Regions from separate parts of the Sporomusa termitida genome, predicted to be linked through region 1. Evidence: riboswitches for the same ligand, from Rfam matches in the RefSeq annotation. Region 1 holds a riboswitch; each other region holds the start of a gene.
The links. A riboswitch is a leader RNA that binds a small molecule or an ion and turns the genes downstream of it on or off. The one in region 1 is predicted to bind thiamine pyrophosphate.
Positions count from the first base shown of each region.

Region 1 (5,742 bases):
GTAATTAGTCCGGTACTAGCGAACCTATTTTTGCATTATGCATTTGATAAATGGATGGCGCGAAACAATCCACAAAATCCATGGGCAAGATATGCAGATGATGGAATAATCCACTGCAAAACCAAAGAAGAGGCAGAAAAGCTACTCGGTAAACTAGACCAGCGATTCAGAGAATGCGGACTTGAACTTCATCCAGATAAGACGAAGATTATTTATTGCAAAGACAATAAACGTACAGGGAATAATCAGGAAACAACATTCGATTTTCTAGGATACACCTTTCGGCCAAGAAGCGCTCAAACAAGAGAGGGAGAGCGGTTTCTTAACTTTTTACCAGCAGTCAGCAGGAAAGCAAGCAAAGCCATGCATCAGACGATACGCGGGTGGAAACTTCACCGGAAAACCGATAAAGAACTTGCGGATATAGCCAAAGTAGTAAATCCAGTAATTAGAGGCTGGGTTAACTACTATGGCCGCTTCTACAGGTCTGCGATGTATCCAATCCTGCGAAAATTAAACCAGGGCTTAATTAGATGGGTAACAAAGAAGTACAAGCGAGTCAATGGCCGCCCAAAGCAAGCGCAAAACTGGTTGGCAAAAAATAGCGCAGTGTGAACCTAGTCTTTTTAGCCACTGGCAAATGGGAATTATTCCAATGATTAGATGATGGGAGCCGTATGAGTCGAGAGGCTCAAGTACGGTTCTGAGAGAGCCTGGGGGTGGAACTCCTCCGGGCTACTTACCCCTGTGTCCCTGTCTCTGTGTTATAATGACAATGGATGGTTGTGTATGTTTGGGCGCAGATACAGAGGAGGAACTATGATTGGTTCGCATGTTAGAGCCTTCAGGTGCCGTGCCTGCGGCTACTGTTGTTATAGAAATAAAGTATGGGATTCCTATCTTGAATTGGATGAAGTCACTTTTGAAAAAATAACCAACGAGGGCATGGACGATATTAAAAGCAATATAATTACAAGCCAAAATCAGGTAAGACAGTTGAAATGTACTGGCAATCAATGTTCATTTTTAAATAAAAATAATTTATGCGATATAAATTTGCAGTATGGTTACGAGTATTTGCCTGACGCCTGTAAAACCTATCCGCGAATCATCGGCTTAAGTACACGGGGAATTGAAGCTTCGCTAATCTTTGTTTGCCGTGAAGCCATTAAAACAATTATCAGCCAAAATAAAATCACTTTCAGTGACGAGAAGATTAAGGGGTTAATACATCCCAATATTTATCACTACGAACTTTCCTCTACAGATGAATATGACATACAACGCATAAAACAATACTTTGAGTTTTTACCGAGGGCCATAAACGGCTTGCAAAATAGATGCCTGTCATTAAAAAAACGTTTACTCATTCTCGGTGAAGAATCCCTGCGCATGAGTGAATATACCGAAACTATAAATTTCTCAGAACCGAGTCTAAAGGATTCCTTAGGAATCTTGCACGAAATTATTATCAGTAGAACATATGAAGCAGATAATGATTATACCGAACAATACATCGATAGCCTACGGAAAATTCGTTCCATTATAGATGATAAAACTTTTTCCTTGGCGGCATTCAAAAATACTAAGGAAACGTTTATTGGTAGAGAATATGACCAATATGCCTATATATTAGAGAACTATTTAGTTAACTTTATGACTACTAACATATATTTTTTTAATGGCTCGGCCTTTGGTTATATTATGCTGATGATTCTATTATCTTCAATTCAGTTATTTATGGCCGGCTATGCTGCGTTTTATAGGCGTACCCTGGATGAAGAAATAATAATATTAGCCATTCAAAATGTAGATACGGCATTCTTTGGCCATATTAATTGGTTTTCGAATAAAATAACTGATATTATCAAACAGCACGGCCTTTCTACTTCTACCAAAATGGCCGTAGTGCTAGGACAAGTATTGTAATTCTTTCGGACGCAGACTAGTACTTCGTCTCCCTCAAAACCAAGGATAGTTTGCGCAGCTTTTCCCGCACTGCTGCGTTGTCGTCACCTTACCTGTGTCCGATAGGCGCGGCCCGCGCAAGTAATAAGAGACCCATCACCTACCGGCCTTATTAAAGCAGATCTTACTGAATCAGTTAGCGTCCTCCGCCTCGCCTTGCAAAAAATCCCCGCGAATTCTTTTACGCTTTCAATGTAGTCAGACCACTAGCGCCTCCGCCTGATATTATATATTAAACCAGGTGGAGGCTTTGGTTTACGAAAGTGACAAATGAAACGAGTGCCCCCCTGTCCCCGCGTTTGTTCCCGCGGTAATTGTATTTTTCGCCAACAAGCGAAAACAATAGCCTGTGTCCGTGTAATAAAAACTGTCCCTCCGGCCGAGGGACAGTACGAAGTTTATATATGAATCAGGTTATACTTTCGTATCTTTAACATGGTCGCTAACCAGTGACTGCCGCCTAATGGTCATTTCAATCCGTTCAATAGGCAGCATTCGTATGATGATTACGCAAATAATGCATTCCATACTTAGATAGCTTGCATTAAATAAGAAGGAATACAGATATGGCGATACCGTCGGCGGCGCATAACTGGCAAAAAACACGATCCCGGAAATATAATGGAATATAAACCGGCCTATAATACCGACGGCGGTTCCCGCCAGATACCGGCCTTTGAAATATCCTGCCAGCCCTAAAGCCATAAAGGGCAGCGGATAGTCAAACAACACCTGGACCGGGTGCAGGATAAAGGGATCCTGGATCAAATTAATCAAGCCAAATAAAAACCCGGTAAGATACCCAACCTCAGGCCCGTAAAAGAAGGCCATAAGCAGGATCGGGATCATACTGCCAAGAGTTACGCTGCCTCCCTGCGGCATATGGTATAGCTTAAACGCGTGCAGGATGGCGGCCAGAGCCAGCGCCAGCCCGATATGGGACATCAGCCTGGCGTTGAATGTTACCTGCTTCATTCTCAGCAGCGCTACGACTAACAAAATGACTCCTCCCAACGTCAATAGTGTAGTCGGGCTTGCTGCAATCGTTGCTATGTTGTCCGGCAAGTTGCCTTTCATACCTCGTACCCCCATTTTGAAAATAATTTTAAGCCGCAGGCCTTTGCTGGACTGCGGCTTTCCTATTGCGTCAAGTCGCTTCCCTACGCTGGCATTACCCAGGTCAGGTTAAGGGTTAATGAAATCTGATTTCATCTCTCAGCCCGTAGGCACCCCTAGCACATTTGGTATTTTATTCCATTATAACATTATTTTGTTTAACCGACAAGTAATTTATAAGTTTTGTAAGTTTTGTTCTTATTTATCATGCTGCCATTGTAGATAAATGCCCAACAAGCCTGCCGTCACCGCTACCGTTACTTCCTGGCAATCGCCCAGTGGCTGGTTACTAATTGCGTAGGGCAGATTCCGCTGGAGTTCGGTTTTTTGCAAAGGCCAGCGCACACCGTCAATCGTAACCCCTAAGCAGCAGTCTGACAGGGAAATCAGGGATATGATGTCAGGCATAGCATCAGCTTTGATTCTTACTGTATCCTGGTCTGCGATAAAAAACAAGACTTCAGACTCATCGGCGGCAATACCTTTGCCGCCAAGTGCTTCCCAACCGGCTAAGGATTGGATGTTGCTAAAAGCATGGTCAAACCGTCCGCCCCAGACACCGGTGACAACGGCAGTGGCCGGACCGTGCATATCCCGGGCTCGAAGTAAAGCCAGCTGAAAATCGGTATAATCCTTATCGGCAGGATAGACCTCCACCGGGACGCCCAGGCTCTTACCCCAGGTCCACGCCGCCGGGCTGGCGCTGTCGCCGTCACCGATGATCCGTGCCGGTGTTATACCGGCTTGACGGCAAATCTGGATACCGCTGTCAATACACCATAAAGGAGCCTTTGTTGCTATCTTTAGAAACCACTCTGCGGCCGGCGGTCTGCCGCCTGCCGCCATTAACAGCATTGCCGCCGGCAGCGGTTTCCTAAATACAAGCTCAGCCTGCGGCAGCATTACACTATAGCTCATGTTTACACCTGTCCCAATTCCCATACTCTAGATTATTTACTTCACCCTCTCTGCTTTATTATCCTCTTTGCCCTGATAAGCATTTAAAGACAACTCCCCTATTGCCGCGTACCTATGGCACCGACAAGGTAAAGGGCTGGACTTTTTTATATGCAACAGCGCCGGACAAAAATATCCTCCTAGTTTTGACAGGACAATATATTGGTTCTCTGTCCCGGGTTGGCCGTGTTTGGGGACAGATTCCGCAGGTCATCAGCCAATTCCTGCGTTTGGTCGCAAATGTATGTTGTGATTATCAGCAAGCAGCTAGTATTATAAACGTTTGTTCCAAATTACATTCAACCTGTTTGTATAAAACAATGAAGGTGAAATAAATAAAATCCGCTGTATCCATAATCATCGGAATAACAGCGGATTTTTTGTTTTTCTTTATGACGCATATAGTCGTTTTTGCGGTCGACCCAGATAGGCGCCAGTTTTACTGCGGGAGTCATGGCCCGATTAGGTTTACCGGCAATCTTTAAAGTGTTTGGATTAATGGTTCCACATTTAATTATTCTTTTCTTTTTGGACATGGATGCACCTCCTATACTGATACCATTATAATCTAATAGCGATCTATTGGCAAATTGTCCAATATTGTATTGGCACAAATAAAGGATTACGAGTTGCAAAGCGAATATACTGCCGGAAGGCTGCTTTTGATATAAAAAGAAATACCGCCTTTAGGCGGTATAGCGTCATTTTTCTTTCGGTATTTGTGGCATATTGATCGAATTCACTTCTTTGGCACTTTCCTGGTTAGAAACCTCTTTAGGATCACCAAGGGTAACACGGGGAGAATTGCCGGTTTTTTTGCTTTGATATAGATCGCTCATCATGCACCTCTTTTGAGTAATGGTTGAAGTTAGTTTTTCCATGAATAAGATAAGCCATACTCGCAGTAATAATTGAATTGGAGGGAGAACAATGAAAGCCATAACAATCCTGGAGCCGTGGGCAAGCCTAATTGCCTGCGGCGCGAAACAGATCGAGACACGGAACTGGTCGACTAAGTACCGGGGGCGGATTGCGATTCACGCAGGGAAGGAAACGAAGAGGGCGTTTTATAGCCTGCCTATTATTACCGCTTTGGGAGTAAGTTGTGTTTCTGAACATTGGTTGAATATTCGTCTAGGCTCGGTGATTGCTATAACTAATTTAGTTGACTGTCTTCAAGTTAGAGGTACATCCTCTTTAAAAATCTGTAATGAACAAAGAGTTGCCGCTATTTTAGAAAATAACATGAGGGTCATGGGCAATGAACTTGAGTTTGGTGATTATACACATGGCCGCTATGCCTGGATACTCGCCAATGTGCGCCGAATCGAGCCGGTACCGGCCAAGGGGAGGCAGCGGCTTTGGGAATGGGAGGCGCCAAGCGGGGATCACTGTTAAACGAAAACAAGAGAAGTGGTTAGCCACTTCTCTTGTTTTCGTTTATCGGTCCCGCTTGGGAACATCCTGTTGATTCTCGAATTCGGGATTGATTGATTTCTTTTTATCGTGCTGTTTGGATAGCGGTTTTTTATCCTGATCATCTTTAGGGGGAAGCGGCTTTTTGCCATTTGTGTTGCATGGTTCATTTACTGGATGTTGTTTGTCACAGTTTGATTTGTGTTGGATGGGGTGATTATTTTGGTCCTGACTGTGAACAATGGGCGGTCTTTCCGGTAACTGCTCATTCGGGGCGGCAAAGGC
Region 1 is NZ_CP036259.1:1,230,930-1,236,671, forward strand. It holds partial or broken gene SPTER_RS25245 (reverse transcriptase domain-containing protein) at 1-222, shown strand, start outside; gene SPTER_RS25250 (group II intron maturase-specific domain-containing protein) at 364-615, shown strand; gene fliB (flagellin lysine-N-methylase) at 820-1,929, shown strand; gene thiT (energy-coupled thiamine transporter ThiT) at 2,383-2,943, opposite strand; TPP riboswitch at 3,109-3,212, opposite strand; gene SPTER_RS05525 (thiamine diphosphokinase) at 3,283-4,002, opposite strand; gene SPTER_RS05530 (hypothetical protein) at 4,341-4,577, opposite strand; gene SPTER_RS05535 (hypothetical protein) at 4,743-4,922, opposite strand; gene SPTER_RS05540 (ASCH domain-containing protein) at 4,972-5,439, shown strand; gene SPTER_RS05545 (hypothetical protein) at 5,482-5,742, opposite strand, start outside.

Region 2 (5,742 bases), 1.1 Mb from region 1:
GCAACGCCCCGATGTTAACAGCACGCATAGCGGCCTGGCAGGCCCGCTCCGGGGCATCAAGGCGGTAACGGTAGTCCCGTTTGGGTCCGGCAGGATGTAATTCGGCATAGTTTGCCTCATGATAGGTTTCCTGGTAAATGGTCATGCCGTCCACCCCGGCCGCGGCAAGCTCACTGTACTCATCGGTACTGAGAGGATATATCTCAATACTAATAGAGGTAAAATAGTCTTTTAATATCCGGACACAGTCTTTAATGTAGCCTACAGAAGAATGGTGCCGTGACTCGCCAGTAAGAATCAGGATATGCTTTAAACCGGTGGCAGCAATGGCCGCCGCTTCAGCCCGGACCTGATCCAGGGTTAGTTTTTTTCTTTCAATCGCGTTATGGGCATGAAAACCGCAGTATACACACTGATTAACACAGTAATTAGCCAGATATAGCGGTGTATAGAGTAAAATCGTATGGCCAAACTGCTGCACAGTAAGACGGTGTGCCTGCTGGGCCATAGCCTCAAGCTGCCGTTCGGCTTTAGGCGATAGTAGTGTCAGATAATCAAATACAGTTAACCGGTCTTTACTGATAACCCTTTGAATATCATCATCAGTGACCTGTTCGAAAACGGCTGCGAAATCTAAATCCCGGTATTTTAACAGTTCGTCATAAACACTCACAATATACCTCCTTCTTGCACCATGTGCTGCAGTTATTCGTGGAGAAAACCCGTCAAGGGCGACGAAGCGGCGGCATAGCCCTGGACCGCCCCCGGACCGGCGAGATAGGCCTTGCGCCCGGCCGCAACAGCCAGGCCAAAGGCTGCCGCCATGGCAACCGGATTATAGGCTGTTGCCACCGCCGTATTTACAAGCACTGCCGCCGCCCCCATTTCCATAGCTTCGGCAGCCTCGGAGGGCCGGCCGATCCCGGCATCAACAATAACCGGCAAAGACACTTCTTCAATCAGGATTTTTACCATTTCTTTGGTCTTAAGACCACGGTTCGTACCAATAGGCGCTCCCAGCGGCATAACAGCGGCGGCCCCCGCTGCCGCCAGGCGTTTTGCCGCCATTAAATCAGGACTCATATAGGGGAGTACAACAAAACCTTCGGCCGCTAAAATTTCAGTAGCTTTAATTGTCTCAATATTGTCAGGGAGCAAATAGCGGTTATCAGAAATCACTTCAATTTTAATCCAGTTGCCGCACCCGGCGGCTCTGGCTAACCGGGCAATGCGGACAGCCTCTTCCGCATTTCTGGCGCCGGAGGTATTCGGCATTACGATACAGGTGTCCGGAATGTAGTCAACTATGTTTTCTTCTTTATATTCCGGGTCAATCCGCCGTACCGCAACCGTTATCACCTGAGAACCGGAAGCGCTCACGACCTCTGGAATAAGCCGGTTATTGGCAAATTTGCCTGTTCCTAAAAATAACCGGCTGGTTAATGCTTTGCCACCGACAGTTAAGATATCTCCCGCCAAGTTTTTCGCCATTACACTCAGCCTCCTCCTACAAAAGTGACCACTTCGAGACAGTCTTCGGGTTGTAAAACAGTTGCCTGCCATTCTTCCTTTTTAACTATTTGCTGGTTATGCTCAATTACAATGACTTCAGGATTAAATCCTTGCTTACCAACCAGCTCAGCAATGGTAACACCGACCGGCATCTGCAGGTCTTTGCCATTTACCGTTAATCTCACAGGGCCTCCGCCTCCTTCATAATAATAAAAAAGCACGTCTCCCCCTACCGGGTAGTGACGCGCACAATTACACAAATTACACACGACCTCCCTCCGCAGGTATTATCCCGATCAGGTAATGGAGGTAAGAAACTTAATAGTTTCACTCTCAGCCCATAACATGAGCTCCCTCGGCCAACTAATATTTATCTGTATTCATTGTATACCAGAATTAGGCAAACCGTCAAACCCTTTTCTCGGGCAAAATACCGGCTAAACAGCTCTAACAGACTGTAAACACGTCTTTATTGGCATTATTGCCAATAACTGTAATCTTCCAAAGGTTTTTTTGGGCACAGTGCGTTAAATAGTCTGCCACCAAGCCGACTACCGGCTGTTCGGTGGCAAAATGCCCGGCATCGATAATAGTCAGACCTTCTGCGACGGCCTGCTGGGCCTCATGATATTTTACATCACCGGTAACCAGGATGTGAGCCCCAGCATTAACGGCCTGGTTAATCAGACTGGCGCCGCTGCCGCCGCATACGGCAACCCTGGAGATCATTTGTTCAGCATCAGCGCCGGCCACTTTGACAGAATTAATATGTAATGCCGTTTTTACCTGTCTGATAAATTGTTCAAGCCCCATGGGTGCAGCCAGGCAGCCCACCCGCCCCAGGCCATAAGTCTCACCTTTATTTAGCAGCTGATATTCGTCATAGGCCACTTCCTCATACGGGTGAGCTGCCAGCATAGCAGTAATGATCTGCGAACGCAAAGCTGCCGGAAATACAGTTTCCAGGCGGCTTTCGTCGACAAATTCCAGTGTTCCCTGATGGCCGAGGAAAGGCTGGGCATCAGCTAATGGTAAAAAGGTCCCTGTACCCGGGGTTTGAAAAGTGCAGTGGCTGTAATTGCCGATATGCCCGGCCCCTGCGGCTGTGATTGAGTTTCGAACTTGGTCAACATGGGTAGCAGGCACATACACAGCTAATTTATACAATTGCTCCTGATAGACATTAGTTAGCGGCCGGACTTCTTTTAAGGCTAATTTTTGCGCTAATACATCATTAACCCCGCCGCGGGCACTGTCCAGGTTAGTATGTGCGGCATATACAGCGATGCCGGCTTTAATCAGGTCAGCCAGCAGCTTTCCCTGCGGGCAATCTGTACGGATACGGGTAAGGCCTTTGAAGATCAGCGGATGATGAGCGATAATCAGGTCAGCGCCGGTGGTAATAGCCTCATTAACAAGGGGCTGATCCACATCTAAGGCTACTATTATTTTCTGTATCGGTTGCGCAGGATCACCAAGCAACAGCCCGACATTATCCCAGGGTTCAGCCAGATGCCGGGGCGCCAGCTTTTCCAGCTCTTTTAAAATATCACGGCAAATTACAGACATAACAGCTTTTCCTCCAACGCGTTAAGCTTACGGGTATATTCCCGGTATTTAGCAGATTTTACGGCGTCGTCACTCCCGCCCATAGCCAGAAGCACGGCGCGCCGCTGGCTGATCAGTTCATTAATATGCAGCCGCAATAACGGATGCCTGGACTGCCAGAGCCGTGGTCCGATCTCATAAAGGGACTGATCATCAAGAGGGCCTGCACCAGGTTCGGCCGCGATAATCTGGTATAGCTTCCCTTCTTCCTGCACCAGCTGCTCGTCAACAATCTGCCAGCCCTGGGTATGCAGCCACAGGCGGACCGGAGCGGCGGCAATCATTGGCTGTAAGATAAGGCGTTGTACCAGGCTGGTTATATCCGGACAGGCTTGCAGGATTGCAATGATATTGGCTCCGCCCATACCGGCAATGACCACGACGTCGGCCTCCCCCGGCTGAAGAACCGCCAAGCCGTTCCCCAGTCGAACCGAGATATATTGCTCCAGCTGCGCTGCCGCCACCGCATTTTGGGCTGATAAATACGGCCCGTGATGAACATCACCGGCAATTGCCCTGGCCACAATCTTCTCTTTCACAAGATAGATGGGCAAATAGGCATGATCTGTCCCAATATCGGCCATAGTCACACCGGCTGGCACCATGCCGGCAATCGTTTGTAAGCGCTGACCTAATTTCACATACAGCCCTCCTGGTAAATCATTGTTATTCTGATAGGTAGCAAAAAACCTGCGAATTAACTTCGCAGGTTTGCTGTGGTGGGCGATGACAGGATCGAACTGCCGACATCCTGCTTGTAAGGCAGGCGCTCTCCCAGCTGAGCTAATCGCCCGTGTTAATTTTGATATCGAGAAAGGAGGTTCTTCGCTACGCTCAGAACTAAGCGATTCGCACAGATTCCCGCGTCGCTGCGCTCCTAAAAATCTGGCTCTCTGCTTATCACACAGGTTCTCATTTCGTCTATCGACTCGTGAGAACCTGGTTCACTGCTTATGGTGACCCGTAAGGGAATCGAACCCTTGTTACCGCCGTGAAAGGGCGGTGTCTTAACCGCTTGACCAACGGGCCATTTGAGAGGTGGGATGCGGGAAGTTGGTGGGCCCACCTGGGATCGAACCAGGGACCAGCCGGTTATGAGCCGGCTGCTCTACCGCTGAGCTATAGGCCCTAGAGATATTAAAACAGGTTTTCCGGAGAAAGCCTGTTTTAATATATAGGAGGTTCTTCGCTATCGCTCAGAACTAAGCGATTCGCACAAGTTTCCGCGTCGCTATTGCTCCTAAAAACTTGGCACTCTGCTTTTGGCTCCTCGAGTAGGACTCGAACCTACGACCGATCGGTTAACAGCCGATTGCTCTACCAACTGAGCTATCGAGGAATATCGCCAACGTTGACTATTATAAAGCAATGTCCAGGTTACGTCAAGTAATATTTAGTTTTACTCCAGAAAATCCTTTAACTTTTTACTACGGCTGGGATGGCGAAGTTTTCTGAGCGCTTTGGCTTCAATCTGACGGATACGTTCGCGGGTAACACCAAAATATTGTCCCACTTCTTCCAGCGTCCGGGCCCGGCCGTCATCTAAACCAAAACGCAGGCGCAATACCTTTTCTTCGCGCGGTGTCAGTGTTTCCAGGACTTCTTCCAACTGTTCCTTAAGCAGCATAAAAGAAGCAGCTTCGGCCGGAGCCGGTGCATCCTGGTCTTCGATAAAATCTCCCAGGTGAGAGTCTTCTTCTTCACCGATGGGCGTCTCCAAAGATACAGGTTCCTGGGCTATTTTCATGATCTCCCGTACCCGTTCCACGCTGACATCCATAGCTTTTGCAACCTCTTCCGGTGATGGCTCCCGGCCTAATTCCTGGAGAAGCTGCCGTGATACCCGGATGAGTTTATTAATGGTTTCAACCATGTGAACAGGAATCCGAATCGTTCGGGCCTGGTCAGCAATTGCCCGGGTTATTGCTTGCCGAATCCACCAGGTAGCATAGGTACTGAACTTATACCCCTTGTTATAATCAAATTTCTCCACTGCTTTGATTAAGCCAAGATTACCTTCCTGAATCAGATCCAAAAACAGCATACCACGCCCAACATAACGTTTGGCAATACTGACTACCAGCCTTAAGTTTGCCTCAGCCAGACGGCGTTTAGCCTCCTCATCCCCTTGCTCCATACGTTTGGCCAGTTTAATCTCCTCGTCAGCAGTTAAAAGTGGTACCCGGCCTATCTCTTTAAGGTACATGCGCACAGGGTCATCAATACTAATGCCTTCAGGAATGGTGAGATCTATATCTACTTCTTCGGCCGTCGATTCAATCTCAGACAGGTCTGGGCCTTCAATCAGTTCAACATCCGGAACTTCGTCAACAATCTCAATGCCTTTATTACTAAAAATTTCATACATATCATCAATTTCATCAGGGCTCATATCTTCAGTCTGCATGGTATCCATAATTTCAGAATACGTGAGTACACCACGTTTTTTACCCTTGTGTAAAAGTTCATTGACTTGCTCACCTGAAGTACTTTTCTTATCGGCCATAGTTTTCCCCCCTTCCTCTGGCAGTTGACGGTAATAAAGCATACAGTACTTGACTATTAGTGATGTAATTTGCTAATTTCATGTTTAATTCGCTGACTTTCCGCCAATTCCTGCAG
Region 2 is NZ_CP036259.1:2,378,352-2,384,093, forward strand. It holds gene thiH (2-iminoacetate synthase ThiH) at 1-673, opposite strand, end outside; gene SPTER_RS11075 (thiazole synthase) at 706-1,491, opposite strand; gene thiS (sulfur carrier protein ThiS) at 1,497-1,697, opposite strand; TPP riboswitch at 1,769-1,879, opposite strand; gene SPTER_RS11085 (Nif3-like dinuclear metal center hexameric protein) at 1,960-3,081, opposite strand; gene SPTER_RS11090 (tRNA (adenine(22)-N(1))-methyltransferase) at 3,072-3,761, opposite strand; tRNA gene SPTER_RS11095 (tRNA-Val) at 3,838-3,913, opposite strand; tRNA gene SPTER_RS11100 (tRNA-Glu) at 4,075-4,149, opposite strand; tRNA gene SPTER_RS11105 (tRNA-Ile) at 4,175-4,249, opposite strand; tRNA gene SPTER_RS11110 (tRNA-Asn) at 4,384-4,459, opposite strand; gene rpoD (RNA polymerase sigma factor RpoD) at 4,520-5,626, opposite strand; gene dnaG (DNA primase) at 5,683-5,742, opposite strand, start outside.
Region 2: it holds a riboswitch for thiamine pyrophosphate, as region 1 does, so the genes downstream of both, thiS (sulfur carrier protein ThiS) here and thiT (energy-coupled thiamine transporter ThiT) in region 1, are expected to answer to the same signal.

Region 3 (5,742 bases), 200 kb from region 1:
TAGCCATGCGAGATGGCACCAAGGAGGTTAAAACCGGCACACAGGTAGTACATTCCTCTGGTGAGACATTCCAGGAGATTGTAGGTTTAATTGAGAATGTCTCAGTTCAGGTTCAGGATATATCGACAGAGATTCAGGCTGTGGCAGCGAATAGCAAACAGATTGTAGCAGCCGTACAAGCTGTTGAGGAAACAGGTAAAGCCATCCTCGGGCAAACAGAGACAGTCTCGGCTGCTACGGAGGAGCAATCAGCGGCAATGGCGGAAATTGCCGCTGCCAGTCAGGCTTTAGCCAGAATGGCCGAGGGATTGAGTGCGGCGACACGCAGGTTCCGGATTTAGCAAGCGCCATTAACCCAAACGCGCCGGGGACGGCGTGTTTGGGTTAATGATGTTTAAAAATACCAAATTTTGTAATACTAAGTATTATAGCAAAGGAGTGATACTTAGTGGACAAATGCGGGCATAACGGTGAGCAGAATGAGTCTAAGCTACTGTGTGTTACCTGCAACACAACCCAGTTTGAGGTGATCGAGAAAATAGGGGCAGATGAAGTGGTGGCCCGGTGCGGCTCGTGCGGACAGGAAACCGACCTGGGGGTGATTGTCGGCGCCCGTTATGGCGGGGCCGTGGAGGTCATTGCCGCGCTCAGGACCTTATACGCTGTCAGCCATTATAAAGCCCGGAAAAACAAGGACGAGCTGGGGGTAGTCAGATACTGCAAAAAACATGATCAGCTGCAGGCGATTATTGCCGGAACAATGTATCATAATCCCTTGGATATGGCGGCTGATTTATACAAGCTTATTGAGAATACGCCGATTGATATTGTTGAGGCCAAACAAATCATCGCTAATATGATAAAGAAACGTAATCATGATTAAGTATCGGTGTAATCAAAGTCTACGATGCCATTTTGGATATTGTGAATAGCGCCGATAATCTGGAGACCTTTGGCAGTAATTGCTTTTCTGAGAACAGGGCTGGCTGACTTTAATTTGTCAATGTTAAAGTCTATGTTAGCCCTGATTGCATTTGGCAGCAGTTCACCTGTACAGTGTTTGGCGCTTTCAACGGCCGGGACGATAGCCTGCAGGATTGAGCAAAGATGGGATGGAGCCTCGGCCCCGGTCAGGGCAGCTTTAACCGCACCGCAGTCCTGATGTCCCAGGATTAAGATCAGCCGTACTGCCAGAAGCTCAACGGCATATTCAAGGCTGCCTAAAACAACTGTGTCCACCACCTGGCCGGCGGTCCTGACAACAAACAAATCCCCGAGCCCCTGATCGAAAATGATTTCCGGGGGGATGCGTGAATCTGCGCAGCCCAGAATTATGGCAAAGGGCTGCTGTCCTTGGGTCAGCTCCAGCCGTTTTTTATAGCCAATGTCAGGCTTGGCATATCTTTCGGTTACATAGCGCTTGTTGCCGGCGATTAGTTTCTCCAGGGCTTGATAAGCATCCATAAAAACATCCCCTTCTTATAGTTTTAGTTTGGGTTCCGGATAATAAAAGCGGTACCGTTACAAGTAAAAGGTGCTTACTTGTAGCGGTACCACTAAGAGATCCTACAGCGCAGATGATCTGCGGCCAGATCCGGCAAAAAAAGTTGCTTGTTGCGCTTGGTGAAGACTAGTTTGGGGTTTTACTGGCAGGAGAGGGACTAAGTTGCCGATATCTTTTAAAATTGTAAACAGCAGGATGGGGTTAATTAATTCGGCAGTGTACCCGTAGGTGGTGATATAATGCTGACCGCGGTAACCTGTCAGGGCAACATGGCCGCTTTCCGCAAGGTTGGTTTGCTGGCGGAGTAAGCTTGTATGCATGGTATCTAACAAGTCAAAGGCGCGGGTGTGGTCAGTCAGTCTACCCTGCTTCCATAACCCCCGGTAGATCCTGCCGAGAGGCAGGTTTTCTGTTTCCGCTTGTGATCCTGGCTGGTCTTGGGGTAAGCTGTTCAGCAGGTGGCCAATACAGTCAAAGGCTGGCTGGAAAACGATGAAGGTGATAAACCAGCGGAAATTCTGCTCGTGCAGATGAGAACCCGGCCGGCAGCAGGTAAGTATTTGAAGTATTCTTTTGAAAAATTGACTGCGTTCATCGTCCACAGTATATTTATCACATGTAAACAACAGTTTCGAACGATAGAAATCGATTAATTCCTGCAATAGTGCAGGTTCTGAAACAGATGTCATATGTGTATTCATATTAGGCGATGCTCAGGTCTTCCCCGTTAAGGATTTTTTTCATATTTTTCATGGGGCACATTTTGCCGCACATTGTACAGGTATCTTCACACTCCGGTTGTGACTCCGCCCGGTATCTGCCGGCTTTTTCCGGGTCGATAGCCAGTTCAATCATCCGGGGGAAGTCTACATCAGCCCGGGCGGCGCTCATCTGATTATCCCAGGTGCGGGCACCGGGAATTCCTTTAGCGATATCGGCGGCGTGAGCAGCTATCCGGGAGGCAATAATCCCTTCTTTCATGTCATCCAAATTGGGTAGGCGCAGGTGCTCGGCCGGTGTTACGTAGCAAAGGAAGTCTGCCCCATTGGCAGCGGCGATTGCGCCGCCAATTGCACTGGTGATATGATCGTAACCGGGAGCAATATCAGTGACCAGCGGACCCAAAACATAAAAGGGGGCGCCATGACAGAGCCTTTTTTCCAACAGCATATTGGCGGCAATTTCATTAATAGCCATATGCCCGGGGCCTTCAATCATCACCTGCACATTCCGGGCCCAGGCGCGCTTGGTTAATTCACCAAGGGTAATAAGCTCTTCAATCTGGGCAGCATCGGTTGCATCCTGGATGGAACCGGGCCGGCAGGCGTCCCCCAGGCTCAAAGTGACATCATATTGCTCGCAGATATCCAGCAGGCGGTCATAATACTCATAGAAGGGATTCTCCCGGTTGTTAAGCTCCATCCAGGCAAACAGTAATGAACCGCCGCGGGAAACAATATTGGTCAGCCGTTTGTTCTGTTTCACCCGTGCGGCTGTTTTCAGGTTCATACCACAGTGGATTGTCATAAAATCCACACCATCTTCAGCATGACGTTCAACAACGGAAAAGAATTCATCGACAGAAATATCTTTTAAATCTTTGTCAAGCATGCCGACAGCGTCATACATCGGTACAGTGCCGATCATGACCGGCGAGGTTTCTATCAGCCGGCGCCGGAATTCGCGGGTTTTGCCATAACAGCTTAGGTCCATGATGGCTTCGGCCTTCAATTCAATGGCTTTTCGAGCTTTTTGCAATTCAAGCTCAATATCATAACAGTCTTTGGAAACCCCGAGGTTGACATTGATTTTCGTGCGGAGTTTTTCGCCGACGCCCATGGGATGAAGGCTGGTATGATGACGGTTTGCAGGGATAACAACCCTGCCGCTTGCCACTAATGCACGCAGCAGCTCGGGCTCAAGCTGTTCCTCCCGGGCTACAATACGCAGCTGGTCGGTGAGGATGCCCCGTTTGGCGGCATCCATTTGAGTTGTGTACATAATCTTTTCCCCTTCCTCTGTAATTATATTTTAGCTATAGGCAAAGGTGAGGGTAGGCAAGCTTCTTTAATTTGACATTGAAAAGCTTTCCTACGGTGGTACTAACCACATCAGGTTCGAGGGTTGGAGTTTTAGTCCTCTCAGCCGTTGGGCACCCCTAGCTATAACTAAGTAACAATGAACATGCTGTCTTATCAGACAGTACTGGCAGGTTAGGCTTTTACCGTTTTCAGCAGCTCGACCAGCAGGTCGCCTGTTTCCACAGGATCCTGCGGTTTAACGTACAGTTCTTTGATGATGCCGTCAAAAGGAGCCTGGATCGTTGTTTCCATTTTCATAGCTTCGGTAACGACCAGGGGATCTCCTTTTTTTACATGATCGCCTTTTTCGACCATTACTTTGACCGCTTTCCCGGTCATGGAGGCACCAAGCTGATTAGGATTGTCTTTTTCCGCTTTAATACGGGAAATGACAACCGTTTTAATATTCTTATCCTTGACAATAACTTCCCGGGGTAAGCCGTTGAGTTCAAAATTAACAACCCGCGTGCCGTCCGGCAGTGGTTCCTCAAACGAGATAAACTTAACGACAAGCGTTTTTCCTTCCTCAATATCGACCCTGATTTCCTCTCTGGGTTTTAAACCGTGGAAGAAGGTGGGTGTATCGAGCATGGCTACTTCCCCATAGCTATTGATAAAGCCGGCCCAGTCGGAGAATACTTTCGGATACAGGGAATAAGCCAGCACATCGGCAGTGGTAACCGGACGCTGCAGGGTGCCTGCCAGGGTATCCCTGATTTCAGTAAAGTTGGCCGGTTCCAGCAATTCACCAGGACGCCTGGTTAACGGCTTCTTCCCTTTCAGGATGATGCGCTGCAGCTCTTTGGGGAAACCCTGGTACGGCTGACCGATTTGACCGGAAAAGAATTCCACAACCGAGTTAGGGAAATCCAGGGTGTCGCCTGTTTCATAAATCGCATCCTCTGTCAGGCTGTTTTCCACCATAAACAAGGCCATGTCACCGACGATTTTAGAGGAGGGGGTTACTTTCACAATATCCCCAAACATATCATTTACCTGACGGTAGGCCTCTTTAACCTTATCCCACTGGCTTTCCAGGCCCAGTGATTTGGCCTGCTGCCGCAGGTTGCTATACTGGCCGCCCGGCATTTCGTGCTGGTACACCTCCGGATTGGGAAAGAAGAGGCTGCTTTCAAAATCTTTGTAATAGGCGCGGACATCTTCCCAGTAATGGGATAATTCATTCATTCTCCCGATATCGACAACAGGCTGCCGCGAATGTCCCTGTAAAGCGTAATACAGGCTGTTGCCGCTTGGCTGTGACGACATGCCGGACAACGAGGAGACCGCCGTGTCGACAATGTCTACGCCGGCGTCAATGGCCCGGGCGTAGGCATAAATGGCATTGCCGCTGGTATCATGCATATGCAGGTGAATCGGGATTTCCACAGTATCTTTCAGGGCGGAAACTAAGCGGTAGGCCGCCTCCGGTTTTAGTAAGCCGGCCATATCTTTGATGCACAGCATATGCGCGCCGGCCTTTTCAATATCTTTGGCCATATTTACATAGTAGTTTAAATCGTATTTAGTCCGGGCCGGGTCCAGGATATCGCCGGCATAGCAGATCGCCACTTCGGCCACTTTGCCGGACTGCCGCACGGCGTCAATGGAAGCCGTCATACCGGCCAGCCAGTTGAGGCTGTCAAAAATCCGGAATACGTCGATGCCGGCTTCGGCGGCGTGAGCCACAAAAGCGCGAATGACATTGTCGGGGTAACTGGTATAACCCACCGCGTTTGAGCCGCGCAGCAGCATTTGCAATAAAATATTAGGCGTGCGTTTTCTCAGCTCCGCCAGACGCTGCCAGGGATCTTCCTTGAGAAACCTGTAGGCAACATCAAAGGTGGCTCCCCCCCACATTTCCAGCGAAAAAAGATTTGGCAGCATATGGGCGGTAGGTGAAATAACCTTCAGCATGTCATAGGTACGCATCCGGGTGGCAAGCAGCGACTGGTGGGCGTCACGCAGGGTGGTGTCGGTTAATAATACCTCTTTTTGTTCTCTAACCCAGGCCATTAGCCCATCTGGTCCGCGCTGATCCAGAATTTGTTTGGTGCCATCAGGCAGCGGGCCCGGGGGCGTTAGTGGCAGTCTCAGCGGCGGGAACCCAGGCTTGGCACGCTTAGGCAGTCCCTCAAAGCCGTTAACTGTTGTTTC
Region 3 is NZ_CP036259.1:1,029,812-1,035,553, forward strand. It holds gene SPTER_RS04615 (methyl-accepting chemotaxis protein) at 1-341, shown strand, start outside; gene SPTER_RS04620 (hypothetical protein) at 449-883, shown strand; gene SPTER_RS04625 (carbonic anhydrase) at 880-1,464, opposite strand; gene SPTER_RS04630 (hypothetical protein) at 1,567-2,205, opposite strand; gene thiC (phosphomethylpyrimidine synthase ThiC) at 2,207-3,508, opposite strand; TPP riboswitch at 3,576-3,674, opposite strand; gene SPTER_RS04640 (pyruvate carboxylase) at 3,718-5,742, opposite strand, start outside.
Region 3: it holds a riboswitch for thiamine pyrophosphate, as region 1 does, so the genes downstream of both, thiC (phosphomethylpyrimidine synthase ThiC) here and thiT (energy-coupled thiamine transporter ThiT) in region 1, are expected to answer to the same signal.